DNA from 4 places in the Streptosporangium sp. NPDC049046 genome. Region 3 is predicted to be linked to each of the others. Evidence: riboswitches for the same ligand, from Rfam matches in the RefSeq annotation. Region 3 holds a riboswitch; each other region holds the start of a gene.
The links. A riboswitch is a leader RNA that binds a small molecule or an ion and turns the genes downstream of it on or off. The one in region 3 is predicted to bind cobalamin.
Positions count from the first base shown of each region.

Region 1: linked by a shared signal. The riboswitch ahead of AB0B96_RS31995 (ABC transporter substrate-binding protein) and the one ahead of cobN (cobaltochelatase subunit CobN) in region 3 are both predicted to bind cobalamin.
Region 2: linked by a shared signal. The riboswitch ahead of AB0B96_RS07885 (ribonucleoside-diphosphate reductase subunit alpha) and the one ahead of cobN (cobaltochelatase subunit CobN) in region 3 are both predicted to bind cobalamin.
Region 4: linked by a shared signal. The riboswitch ahead of metE (5-methyltetrahydropteroyltriglutamate--homocysteine S-methyltransferase) and the one ahead of cobN (cobaltochelatase subunit CobN) in region 3 are both predicted to bind cobalamin.

Region 1 covers NZ_JBEZEZ010000028.1:92,274-95,475, forward strand. The annotation lists gene AB0B96_RS31990 (iron ABC transporter permease) at 1-511, opposite strand, end outside; gene AB0B96_RS31995 (ABC transporter substrate-binding protein) at 508-1,719, opposite strand; cobalamin riboswitch at 1,886-2,067, opposite strand; gene AB0B96_RS32000 (hypothetical protein) at 2,316-2,873, shown strand; gene AB0B96_RS32005 (copper resistance protein CopC) at 3,006-3,202, shown strand, end outside.
Region 2 covers NZ_JBEZEZ010000004.1:332,451-335,652, reverse strand. The annotation lists gene AB0B96_RS07890 (tripartite tricarboxylate transporter substrate-binding protein) at 1-747, shown strand, start outside; cobalamin riboswitch at 752-953, shown strand; gene AB0B96_RS07885 (ribonucleoside-diphosphate reductase subunit alpha) at 1,066-3,202, shown strand, end outside.
Region 3 covers NZ_JBEZEZ010000014.1:144,556-147,757, forward strand. The annotation lists gene cobN (cobaltochelatase subunit CobN) at 1-1,349, opposite strand, end outside; cobalamin riboswitch at 1,586-1,781, opposite strand; gene AB0B96_RS21375 (precorrin-3B synthase) at 1,803-3,202, shown strand, end outside.
Region 4 covers NZ_JBEZEZ010000039.1:138-3,339, forward strand. The annotation lists partial or broken gene AB0B96_RS36035 (ketopantoate reductase) at 1-484, shown strand, start outside; gene AB0B96_RS36040 (hypothetical protein) at 973-1,575, shown strand; cobalamin riboswitch at 1,625-1,838, shown strand; gene metE (5-methyltetrahydropteroyltriglutamate--homocysteine S-methyltransferase) at 1,957-3,202, shown strand, end outside.

The DNA of each region.
Region 1 (3,202 bases), on a different contig from region 3:
TCAGCAACGTCACCACCGACCTGACCCGCCGCGACAGCACCAGCACCAGCCCCAGCACCGTGGCCGCACCTGCCGAGGCGGCCACCACCACGCCCGCGCGGCCCAGGCCCGCGATGCCCGCGGTGAACGCGCCGGCCGCGCCGCCCCACCCGATGATCACCAGCGCCACGCCCAGGCTCGCCCCCGAGCTCACCCCCAGGATGTACGGCTCGGCCAGCGGGTTGCGAAACAGAGTCTGCAGCTGTACTCCCGAGACCGACAGGGCCGCTCCGGCCAGGGCCGCGGTGATGGCGCGCGGCAACCGTACCGTCCAGATGATCTCCTGAACCCCCGGGTCCGCGCCGGTGTCACGCACCAAGGCGAGCAGTGCCTGGTTCAGCGGGATCGAGGTCGAGCCGAGCAGGACCGCCAGCGCGAACGCCAGCGGCACCGCGACCCCGATGACGGCCAGAACGACGCTCCGGCGGCGCCGGGCCGCCGCCGGAACACCCGCGAGGGCCAGAGCCGTCACTTGGCCAGCTGCTGGTAGAAGGTGAAGGCGTGCCCCGGCGCGAGGTCGGGATGCAAGATCGCTACCAGGTCGGCCAGGATCAGGTCCGGGTGGCCGACGCCGCGCTCGTAGAAGTCGTTGCCGCCCCCGGGGCCGAGCGTCCTGTTCGCCGACCAGAGGCTTCCGGACTCGAACGCGCCGAACTTGGCGTAGCGCGGGTCGGCCTTCTCCACATCGGCCAGGCTCTTCCACTCGTTCACGGCGGCCAGCCACACCTCGGCGTCCTTGGCCTTGGACAGCACAGCCTCCAGGTCCAGGGTGGTGCTGCCGGGGCCCGGCGTGTCCGCCCACGGGTAGGTGCCGCCCGCGTCCTTGATCAGCCCCGCGACGTAGCTGCCGCCGTTGGGCACCGACCACTGCCCCTCGTACATCTGGCCCGGCAGCACGGTGACCGGTGCGGCGGCCTTGGCCTTGGCGGCCAGGGCGGTGTAGTCGGTCTCGACCTTGCCGAACACCTCACCGGCCTTGGCCTCGGTACCGGTCAGCGCGGCCATCACCTTGATCCACTCGGCGCGGCCCAGCGCGGTGGACTCCAGCCATTCCGCGTTGGCCACCACCGTGATCCCGGCCTGGCGCAACGGGCCGTAGGCCTTGTCCTCGGTGCCGCCGCTCATCAGCACGTCCGGCTTGGCGGCGATCACCTTCTCGGTGTCGACTTCCTGACCTTTGGCGTACTCGGTGATCTTCCCGGCCTTCACCTGGGCCAGTACCTGGGGGGAGGCGATGTACCCGGCCGACGAAACACCGGTGAGCCGCTCCAGCACGCCCAGGTCGGTGATGAACGGCAGGTGGGTGGTCGAAGCGGAGAACAGCCGCTCGATCGGGGTCTCGACGGTGACCGCCGCGGCCAGTTCGCCGGTGAGCGCGGGAGCAGGGGTGCCGCACCGCACCAGCACGTAGGTCTCCGGTTTGGCGCCGGGGGCGGGCTGCTTGACGGTGAGGACCTGATAGTTCTTGGCGTAGGTCAGCGTGAAGTTCGTCGCGTGCTCCACCTTCTGCTTGACCGGGAAGTAGTCCTCAGCGGCGTCGAAGCTCGTGACGCAACGGCCCTCGGCCGAAGGCGGTGCCGCCGAAGCGCTCGGTGAGCCCTGCGGCGCGGGGGCGCCGCAGGCGGTGGCGGTGAGCAGGATGGCGAGCAGCACGCCGGTGATCGGGCGGGGGATGCCCATAGGTGGTCTCCTGGAAACTGGCCGCGGCCACCGTTCCTCGACGGCTGCCGCGACGGGCGAGAGGCCGGATCACCAGGAGAGTCCTGCACGACGGGCAGGCTGAAGGGCCCTATAGCGGGAGAACCGCATGACGGCCACCGTCCTCTCTTGGGGAGATCCGCCCCATTTCGTGAGGAGGCGACAGCGTGAGTCTCCTGGCTCTCGGGTCGATGCTCCTCCCGGCCTTCCCACCCGCACGCGGGCAGTGGCCTGTTCGGGATTCACTCGCCGATCACAGTGGCGGGACCGCACCGGATTCACACCGGCTTCCTCGTTCCGCCGTCGCCTACGCCGACCATGTTCGCACAACCACCATTAACGACAAGCCCCCGACCGGTTCGTTCAGTGATCGTTGCAACGGCGTCCGGGACCGCACGCACGGCCGCCATGGGAAACGAGGCGCTCTTCGCATGACCGTCCCGCGTTTCGGGTGAACGGCGGGAGCCGTTCCCACGTATGTCCGGGTATGAGATTCACGCACCCGGCCGCGACGGCCTGAGGCATGATCCGCTGTCCCGGTCTTCTCGGCGAGCCACCCGGCTGACAGGATGTCCTTTGTGACCCCTACGGTGTCGGCGCTGCGCGTGCCACGAGCCGTCGTCTTCGCGACGATGTGCCTTGTGGTCTCCGCGGGCGGCCACGCGCTGGCCGGGGGCGGCCTGATCCCGCCGCACGTGGCCGTTCTGGGCGCACTGATCGCCTTCTGCGTGGCGTACGCGCTCAACGGGCGCGAGCGCGGTGTGGAGGTCGTGCTCGGCGCGACCATCGGCGCGCAGATCCTGCTGCATGAGCTGTTCAATCGCGCCGCGCCCGCGCCGCAGGCGATGTCCTCCGCCGAGCACGGCCATTCCGGCCTGGGCATGACGATGATCCATCTCGCGGTGGCGTTGGGCACCGGCTGGTGGCTGCACAGAGGCGAGAGCGCCCTGTGGCTGATGATCCGCCTGTACGGCGGGCCGAGGCCGCTGATCCGGCTGTTGTTCGCCGTCCCCGCCGAGGTGGCGTCGCCGGTGTGGCGGGCCGTTCCGGCCGCCGATGTCCGGCCGTACGGCGGCTGGGAAATCCTGCCGGTGCTGCGGCGGCGCGGCCCACCCGCGCCGCGACACGCCGGCTGAAGGACCTGGAGGAAGGGTCCGGAGGGCGGCGTGCCCCCGTGACCAGACGCCCTCCTTTTTCGCTGGAGGCGTTCCTTCCGTTTCGCCGGTCTGTGCCAAGGGCACGGCCGGAGGTCCCTTCTGGAGTCCACGATGGCGTCCCTGCCACGATCCGTCCGCACGACCGTTGTCACCGCCCTGTGTTGCGCCATATTCGTCCTGCTCGGCGCACCCGCCGCGCTCGCCCACGACCGTCTCAAGAGCAGCTCTCCCGCCAAGGATGCCAAGGTCTCCGCCGTCGAACGGATCAGGCTGGAGTTCAGCTCTCAGGTCCGCTTCCCAGCGGTCGC
Region 2 (3,202 bases), on a different contig from region 3:
GGCAGGCTGCTCGTCACCGCGATGCCGATGGTGGCGGCCGCGGAGATCGCCAACACCGTCGCCGTGGTGAACGCCGCCACTCCCATCGCCCGCCTGGTCGGCGACTGGGCGGTCCTGGTCGTCCCCGCCGACTCCCGCCTGCTGACCTTCGAGGACTTCGCCGCGGGGTTGCGCCGGAACCCGGCGGGGCTCGCGGTCGGCGGCCGGTCGGAAGGGGGCTCCGAGCACGTGCTCTACGGCATGATCGGCAAGTGCCTCGGGGTGGACACCCGGCTGCTGGAGTATGCCGGATACCTCACCCCCGAGGACGCCGTGGAGGCGCTCCAGGTGGGCCAGGTGGCGGCCCTGCTGGGATCGGCGCGTGCCCTGCGCTCCGAGATCGCCGCGGGCCGTATGCGGCCCCTGGCGGTCTCCTCCGGCGACCGGATCGACGGGATCGACGCGCCGACGCTCAGAGAGGTCGACGTCCGGCTGGAGTACAGCGACTGGTGCGGCCTGCTGGGGCCCAAGGACATGAGCCCGGAGGACAGGGACGCCGCGATCGCCCTGTGCGACAGGCTCGACGCCGCGCCACGCTGGCGCTCCCTGTGCGCGGCCCACGGCTGGAGCCGGGTCTATCTCAGCGGCGACGACTTTCGCCAGTGGCTCGCCACCGAGACGGCCCGCGCCCGCGGTGTGCTTCACGAGCTCGGGCTACTGAAGTCCTCCGACACAACCTGTTGGGGTAGTTGCGTCAGGCGCCCCTAGATGTAGGATCCTGCTCGTTGCTGGTTCGCCCCGCAGGGGGCGAGGCAAGAGGGAACCCGGTGAGATTCCGGGACTGCCCCGCAGCGGTGAACGGGAACGAAAGCCGTCATTGAGCACTGGGTGATCCATACCTGGGAAGCGACGGCCGGTAGGCATGCGCGTTGCGCCCGTGAGTCCGAAGACCTGCCGGTGACGTGAATGTCCAGGGCCTCGTGGGAGGGCCCGCGGAACGAGGCGATCCGGCGTGCCCGGGATCGCTCGCGGACGCGTGCCATCCGGCGGAGCCTGTGGCGAGTCCGATCGAGCGAGGGGCACCAGGTGACACAGGCATTGGCGGAGACCGCGACGGGGAGCACGGCGGCGACCGCGACGGGCGACAGCGGCGTCGAAGGCGCGGTGGTGACCGCGACGGGCCATGGCGGCACGGGAAACACCGGGAACGCGCGGAGCGCCGCGGTGGCCGCGACGGGCGACGACGGCGCCGGGAGCATCGGGAGCGCCACGGACGCCCGCAGGCTGGCCATCGACGAGGCCGCCGCCCGGGTGATCACCGATCCCGAGAACTCCAGGGTCGCCGCCGCGATGCTGGCCGAGCTGATCGCCGACGAGGCCGCCGAGCACGGCGTCCGCGCCTTCTCCGAGTCCGTCGCCGCGACCCACGAGGCGGGGCTGGTCGCCGACGGGCTCGCGAGGTTCGTGTCCGCCCACGCCGCGGTCCTGGACGCGCTGGTCGATCCGGAGGCGGACGCCAGGTTCGAGTACTTCGGGCTGCGCACCGTCTACGACCGCTACCTGCTGCGCCACCCGAGGACCCGCAAGGTCCTGGAGCGCCCGCAGCACTTCTTCCTGCGGGTGGCCTGCGGCCTGGCCGAGACCGTCGAGGAGGCCGCCGAGCTGTACGCGCTCATGGCCACCCTGTCCTACCTGCCCAGTTCGCCCACGCTGTTCAACTCGGGCTCGCGCAGGCCCCAGCTCTCCTCGTGCTTCCTGCTCGACTCGCCCCGCGACGAACTGGAGTCCATCTACGAGCGCTACGGGCAGGTCGCGCGGCTGTCGAAGTACGCGGGGGGCATCGGGATCGCCTGGACCAGGGTCCGCTCGCGGGGCTCGCTGATCCGGGGCACCAACGGACACTCCAACGGCATCGTGCCCTGGCTGCGCACGCTCGACTCCAGCGTCGCCGCGGTGAACCAGGGAGGCCGCCGCAAGGGCGCGGCCTGCGTCTACCTGGAGCCCTGGCACGCCGACGTCGAGGAGTTCCTGGAACTGCGCGACAACACCGGCGAGGAGGCCCGCCGCACGCACAACCTGAACCTGGCCAACTGGATCCCCGACGAGTTCATGCGCCGGGTCGAGGCCGACGGCCTCTGGTCGCTGTTCGACCCCAAGGAGGTCCCGCACCTCACCGACCTGTACGGCGCCGCGTTCGACGACGCCTACCGGGCCGCCGAGGCCGAGGGCCGCTTCACCCGGCGGATCCCCGCCCGCACCCTGTACGGGCGGATGATGCGCACGCTCGCCCAGACCGGCAACGGCTGGATGACCTTCAAGGACGCGGCGAACCGTACCTCCAACCAGACGGCGAGGCCCGAGAACGTCATCCACCTGTCGAACCTCTGCACCGAGATCCTGGAGGTCACCGGCGACGCCGAGACCGCCGTCTGCAACCTCGGCTCGATCAACCTCGCCGCCCACCTGTCAGGGGACCTCGAGGACGGGATCGACTGGGCGCGGCTGCGCGCGACGGTCCGTACCGCGGTGCGGTTCCTCGACCGGACCATCGACCTGGGTTTCTACCCGACTCCCGAGGCGGAGGCGGCCAACCGGCGGTGGCGTCCGATCGGGCTCGGCCTGATGGGCCTGGCCGACGTGCTGTTCGCGCTGCGGCTGCCGTTCGACTCGCCGCGCGCGCTGGAGCTGTCCACCCGGATCTCCGAGGAGATCGCGCTCGCCGCCTACCGGACCTCCTCGGACCTGGCCGTCGAGCGTGGCCGCCATCCCTCGTACGAGGAGACCAGGGCCGCCGCCGGGGTGCTGCACCCCGACCACTACGGGGCCGCGACGTCGGCCGCGTGGACGGAGCTCAGGGGGCGGATCGCGGAGACCGGCCTGCGCAACTCGCTGATGATCGCGATCGCGCCGACGGCCACGATCGCCTCCATCGCCGGCTGCTACGAGTGCATCGAGCCGCAGGTCTCCAACGTCTTCAAGCGCGAGACCCTCTCGGGGGAGTTCCTCCAGGTCAACCGCTATCTCGTCCGCGACCTCCAGGCCCGCGGCCTGTGGACGGCGCCGATCCGCGACGCGATCAAGCGCGCCGACGGCTCGGTCCAGGACATCCCCGAGATCCCCGCCGACCTGCGGCTGCTCTACCGGACCGCCTGGGAGCTGCCGCAGAAGGCGCTGATCGACCTGGCCGCCGCGCGCACCCCGTACATCGACCAGTCGCAGTCGC
Region 3 (3,202 bases):
TCCACGAACAGCTCGCCGGGCGCCGGGCCCCAGTGCTCCTCCATCCGGGCGCGCAGGTCCGCGGGGAGGGTGGCGTACCACTCGGCGTACCGGCTCGCCGCGATGCGCACCGGGTTTCCCGCGAGCTGTTCCTCGGTGAGCCAGTCCTGGTCCTGCCCGCCCGCGGCGATCAGCGCGTGAATGAGCGCGTCGCCGTCCTGCCCGCTCACCCCGGGCAGCTCGTCCTCGGCGCCGATGTCGTAACCGCGCTCGCGGAGCGCGGCCAGCAGCCTTACCAGGCTGGCCGGGGTGTCCAGGCCGACGGCGTTGCCGATGCGCGCGTGCTTGGTGGGATAGGCCGACAGCATCAGCACCAGCCGCCGCTCGGCGGGCGGGATGTGCCGCAGCGCGGCGTGGCGCACCGCGATGCCCGCCACCCGCGAGGCCCGCTCGGGGTCGGCCACGTAGACGGTGAGCCCGTCCTCGTCGATCTCCTTGAAGGAGAACGGCACCGTGATGATCCGTCCGTCGAACTCGGGGATCGCGACCTGGGTGGCGGCGTCCAGCGGGGACAGGCCGTCGTCGTTCTCCTCCCAGGAGGCCCGGCTGCTCGTCAGGCACAACCCCTGCAGGATCGGCACGTCCAGCTCGGCGAGCGCGCCGACGTCCCATGCCTCGTCGTCCCCGCCCGCCGACGCGGTCGCCGGGCGGGTGCCGCCCGCGGCGAGCACGGTCACCACCAGGGCGTCCACCGTGCGCAGGACCTCCAGCAGGCCGGGTTCCGCGGTGCGCAGCGAGGCGCAGTACACCGGCAGCGCCCGCGCGCCCGCGTCCTCGATCGCCGAGCAGAGCACTTCGACGAAGGCGGTGTTCCCCGCCACGTGGTGGGCCCGGTAGTAGAGCACCCCGACGACGGGTCCGTCCTGGCCGCGCGTCTCGCGCGCGAGCGTTCCCCAGGTGGGGGTGGGCTCGGGCGCGGCGAACCCGTGGCCGGTGAGCAGCAGCGTGTCGGACAGGAAGTGATGCAGCTCGGTCAGGTTGGCCGGGCCGCCGTGGGCGAGATAGGCGTGCGCCTCGGCGCAGACCCCGCCGGGCACGGTGGACAGCTCCATCAGCTCGGCGTCCGGCGCCTGCTCGCCGCCGAGGACGACGACGGGCCGGGGTCCGGCGAGCAGCGCGTCCAGCCCTTCCTCCCAGGCGCGGCGCCCGCCGAGCAGGCGGACCACGACCAGGTCGGCGCCCTCCAGCAGCGGCGGGAGGTCGGCGGCGGTGAGTCTGGCGGGGTTGCCGAGCCGGTAGTCCGCGCCGCTCGCGCGGGCGCTCAGCAGGTCGGTGTCGGAGGTCGAGAGCAGCAGGATCACGCGCCACACCCCGGCAGAGGAGTGGCGGTACGGCCCGCGGGAGCCGCGATGCGGCGGGAGAGCGGCGACGTCGCGGTGTGACGCGGGAACGGCGGTGTCACCCCGTGATGCGGCGACCGCGATGCCGCGTCGTGATGGGAAGACCACGATGCCGCGTCGTAGCGGGGGAACGGCGATGTCGCGGTGTGGCGGGGGAACGGCGAAAAGCGCACGGAGCTTCCTCCCTCGGGGTCCTCGCCCCGGGTCGTCGTCGGCCACGACGGCTGGAGTCTCCTGGCTCCCGGATCGGTGCTCACCCCGGCCTTCCCGTCCTTCGTCGGACAGTGGCCCGGGTGGGGTTCGCTCCCCGGTTACAGTGGCGGGACCGCGCCGGATTCACACCGGCTTCCTCCCTTGCCGTCGCCATCGATGACACTACGGCAGTCCGGGGCATTGCAAGAAACTGGCATTAACATCCTCTGAGTGTCCATTGCCGACTTTTCCGGACGATCGCGACTCGACGCGTGCCCCGGGGCCCTCCAGGTCCACCCCGCCGCGGACGGCGGCCTGGCCCGCGTCCGCATACCCGGAGGTCGCCTCACCCCCTACCAGCTGCGCGAACTCGCCGACGCCGCCACGGCGTACGGCAACGGCGTCATCGAGCTCACCTCCCGGGCGAACGTCCAGGTGCGCGGTCTCGGGCCGGAGAATCCAGAAAGCGGTCCGGAAAACGGATTCGCCGCGCGGATGGCGAGAGCGGGCCTGCTGCCCTCGGCGACACACGAGCGCATCCGCAACATCCTCGCCTCCCCGCTGACCGGAGTGGACGGACCGGCCGAACCAAACGAACCCGGCAGACCGGCTGGATCGGCCGAACCAAACAAATTCGGCAGACCGAACAGACCAACCGGACCCCCCGAACCAAGCGGAATCAACGAGCCAAGCAGGCCGAGCGGACCGAACGGCGGGGATGCTCCGAACGGCACGAAAACGAACGGCCGTGGGATCGCCGACATCACCCCTCTGATCGGCGAACTGGATCGACGACTGTGTGCTCGCCCGGCCCTCGCCGCCCTGCCGGGACGGTTCATGTTCGCCCTCGACGACGGACGGGGAGACGTGGCCGGCCTGGGCGCGGACGCCACGATCCTGCCCACGGCGCCGGACGAGGCCGCGCTGCTCCTCGCCGGAACCGACACCGGCCTGCGCGTACCGCTCGACGAAGCCGTGACCGTCCTGCTCGCCGCCGCCGAGGCGTTCCTCGACGAACTGGCCACCCGGGACGTCACCGCCTGGCGGATCGCCGAACTTCCCGACGGGCCCTCCCGGATCGCCACCCGGGTGCGAACCGCTCTCGGACTCCCCGACACACCTCCCTTCGAGCCGGTGAGACCGCACGTCGTGACCTCCGGGCCGGTCGGCGTCATCGAGAGCACGGACCGGCGAGGGAACCGAACCGGCGTCACCGGAGAGACAGGTCCCGGAAAGGCCGCAGGCCACGGAGACAGGGACACGGACGGTCCAGGAAACGAGGGCACGCGGGTGGCGCTCGGAGTGGCGATCCCCCTGGGGCGGCTGACCTCCGCGCAGGCACTGCTGCTCGCCGACGCCGCCTCGGGCGGGGAGATCCGGCTCACGCCATGGCGCGGTGTGGTCCTGCCCGGCCTGGACCGCGCCGAGGTCACGGGCACGGCCGCCCGTCTGGAGGCCGCCGGGCTGGTCGTCGACCCCGCCTCCCCCTGGATCGGTGTGACGGCCTGCACCGGCCGCCCCGGCTGCGCCAAATCCCTCGCCGACGTCCAGGCCGACGCCGCCACCGCCATCGGCATGGCCCCGCCGTCCACGATGGGGCCGGGCACCGATACGCTCCCCGTGCACTGGGC
Region 4 (3,202 bases), on a different contig from region 3:
GCCCCCGACCGACCGGGAGCGGGCCGTACGCCAGGCGTTTCGCGAGGCCGGACTCCGGTTCAGGGAACAATCCGATTTCCGCGGCTGGTTGTGGATCCATTTCGTGTTCGACGCGGGCCTGCACTCCCAAAGCCTGAGACTGGGCTCGTTGTCCAAGCTGATAGGGGCGACGGACGACCTGCGCGAGGCGCTGCTGGCCATCCGCGAGCTTCTGCCGCTCCTCCAGGCGCGCGGTGTCGACCTGCGACGTCACCGCGGTGTGCTGTCGTTGCGTGCGCCCACCTGGCTGACGGCCCCCGTGCTCGCCTGGCTGACCGCTCATGTCGCGCTCGCGCGCGTGAATTTCGCGGCGCACTCCGATCCCGACGCCGAGGAGCCACGTGAGGTCTGCCGGGACACCCTGGCCGAAGCACGACGGTTGGGCATCTCGGTACCGCGACTGGAAGCGGCGGAACCACACTTCGCCCGCGAGATGACGGACTGAGTGAACGGCCACCTATAACAACGGAGTACGGGCAACCGGCCGCGCTTCACTTCGGCAGGCAACCGGGGCGACCAGGACACGGACCGGCATCGGCACCAGGCCGGCTCCGCAACGGCGAGAGCCCGGTCACAACCGTCCTCCGCCCGCGTAACGGCGCCGGACCGTGCCTTCCGGAGTGCGCCAGGAGACCCAAGTTATTTGACGAACGGACTTCGCCGTACCGGGAGCGCCTGGATGAACCCTTCAGGGCGGCGGAGCGTCCCTTAGGTGTGAAGAAATTGCTTTTGACCATTGCGATGCTTGCGTCGTTGTGCGCCTGCGGCCAGTCCGGTGCCGGTCCGGCACTCACTGTGGCCGGAAGCGAGACGATCGTGTTGCCGCGGGCCGATCAGCCCAAAGCGCATCGGCCCACCCTGGAGCGGCTCAAGCGAGAGGCGGCGTCGTCGGGTCGGCCTTTGGAGGAGGTTGTCAAGCGGTACGCGACCCGGATGGCTGCTACCTCGTCGCCCAAGCCGACGGACTTCGAGGGTTACGACCCCGCGGTGACCGACCCGGGCGTGACGATCGACGGCATTCCCTACGCCGAGTTGGTCGACCTTGGGACCATCGCCAGATCGGAGGGCATCTCCTACGAGGAGGCCATCGACCGCTTCGGTTCGCAGTCGTCCAACAGTCAGGTGATCGACAAACTTAATACGGAGTTTCCCGACGAGATCTCCGGCGTCAGGTACGTCGACGACCAGCGAGGGCTGCGCGTCGGCTTCAAGGGGCCCATTCCGACTCGCGCGATCGAGTTGGCCAGGACCCTCCCCGTGGAGGTCACCCTGATCGGCGGCAAGGGATTCTCGGCCGCGGAGCTTCGGCAGGCCCAGGACACGGTCGTGTCCTGGCTCCAATCCCGTCCTGAGGTGGCCACGATGACGACGCACCCAGATGACGAGACCGGCCACGTCAAGGTCACAGTTCAGCCGAAGGTGATGCCGGACGATGCGGAGGAGTTCAAACGTGGGCTTCAGCTCCCGCAAGTGGACAATCCGCACATCACCATCGAGGTCACGCTCTCCGCCGAGTCGGTCGCCGTTCGCCCGTAGTGAGCCACCGACGCGCACACGACTGGGCCCGAACGGTGGCCGGGCCGTTAAGCTCTCCGGTGTGGATGGTTCGCCCGTCTCCTTCGGGGGGCGAGCGTCGTAAGAGGGAACCCGGTGTGAATCCGGGACTGCCCCGCAGCGGTAAGCAGGAACGACCGCCGTCACAAGCACTGGGCGCGTGCCTGGGAAGCGACGGCCAGTAGGTCATGCCTCAGGCATGGTGCCCGCGAGTCCGAAGACCTGCCTCCGCCCGCGTGCCGCTCGGCGCGCGGTGGTCCGCGGCCTCGTGGGAGGGCCTGGGACGCGCTCGCCGGGGTCCTGCTCCGCGTTGCGTTTCTCTCTCCTGCCTGGCCGCATACTGGCGAGACGAGGGAAGTTGCCATGAGGACGACCGTTTTGGGCTACCCGCGCATCGGCGCGCATCGGGAGCTCAAATTCGCCACCGAGGATTTCTGGGCCGGCACGATCGGCGCCGACGAGCTGGAGGCGGCCGCCGCGTCGCTGCGCGGCTCGGTCTGGACCGAGCTGCGTGACGCGGGCCTTGATGCGATCCCGTCGAACACGTTCTCGTTCTACGACCAGGTGCTCGACACCACGGTCATGATCGACGCCGTGCCCGCGCGTTACCGCGACCTCACCGGGCTCGACCGGTACTTCGCGATGGCGCGAGGCACCGCCGAGCTTCCGCCCCTGGAGATGACCAAATGGTTTGACACCAACTACCACTACATCGTCCCCGAGATGGCGTTGGACACCCGGTTCCAGCTCGCCGGAGGCTCGGCCGCCAAGCCCGTGGCCGAGTATCTAGAGGCCAGGAAGCTCGGCATCGAGACGCGGCCCGTGCTCGTCGGCCCGCTCACCTATCTTCTGCTGGCCAAGGCCGCGCCGAACTCACCTGAGGGATTCACCCCGCTCGACCTGCTGGACTCCCTGGTGGAGACCTACGCCGAGTTGCTGGAACGGCTGGCGGGCGCGGGCGCGCAATGGGTGCAGTTCGACGAGCCTGTCCTGGCCCGCGACCTCGGGGCCCGGGAGATCGAAGCGCTCGGGCGGGCCTACCGGCGGCTTGGCGGCCTGCCCAGCCGTCCGAAGATTCTGCTCGCCACGTACTTCGGCGCCGTCGGCGCGCAGGCGCTACGGATGGTCGCCTCCACCGAGGTCGAGGCGATCGGGCTCGACTTCGTCGCCGGACCCGGCAACCTGGAGGCGGTGGCCTCGGTCGGCGGGCTGGCCCGCAAGACCTTGGTCGCCGGCGTGGTCGATGGCAGGAACGTGTGGCGCACCGACCCCGCGCGGGTGAAGTCGACGTACGCGGTGCTGCTCGGGTTGGCCGACACGGTGGAGCTGAGCAGTTCCTGTTCACTGCTGCACGTTCCGGTCGACCTCGACAGCGAGACGGCACTGGACCCGGCGGTCCGGGCGCGGCTGGCGTTCGCCCGGCAGAAGGTCGCCGAGCTGGTCGGTCTCGCCGCCGATCTACGTTCCGAGAACCCGTCGGCCGTGAAACCCCCCGCCGTACCGGCCGATCCCGACGTCCGGGCCCGGTTGGAGGCTCTTGGTGACGTGCGGCGAGCCGATCGAGCGGTCCGGTTCGCGGCGCAGCGGGCCAAGCTGGGATTGCCCGAGC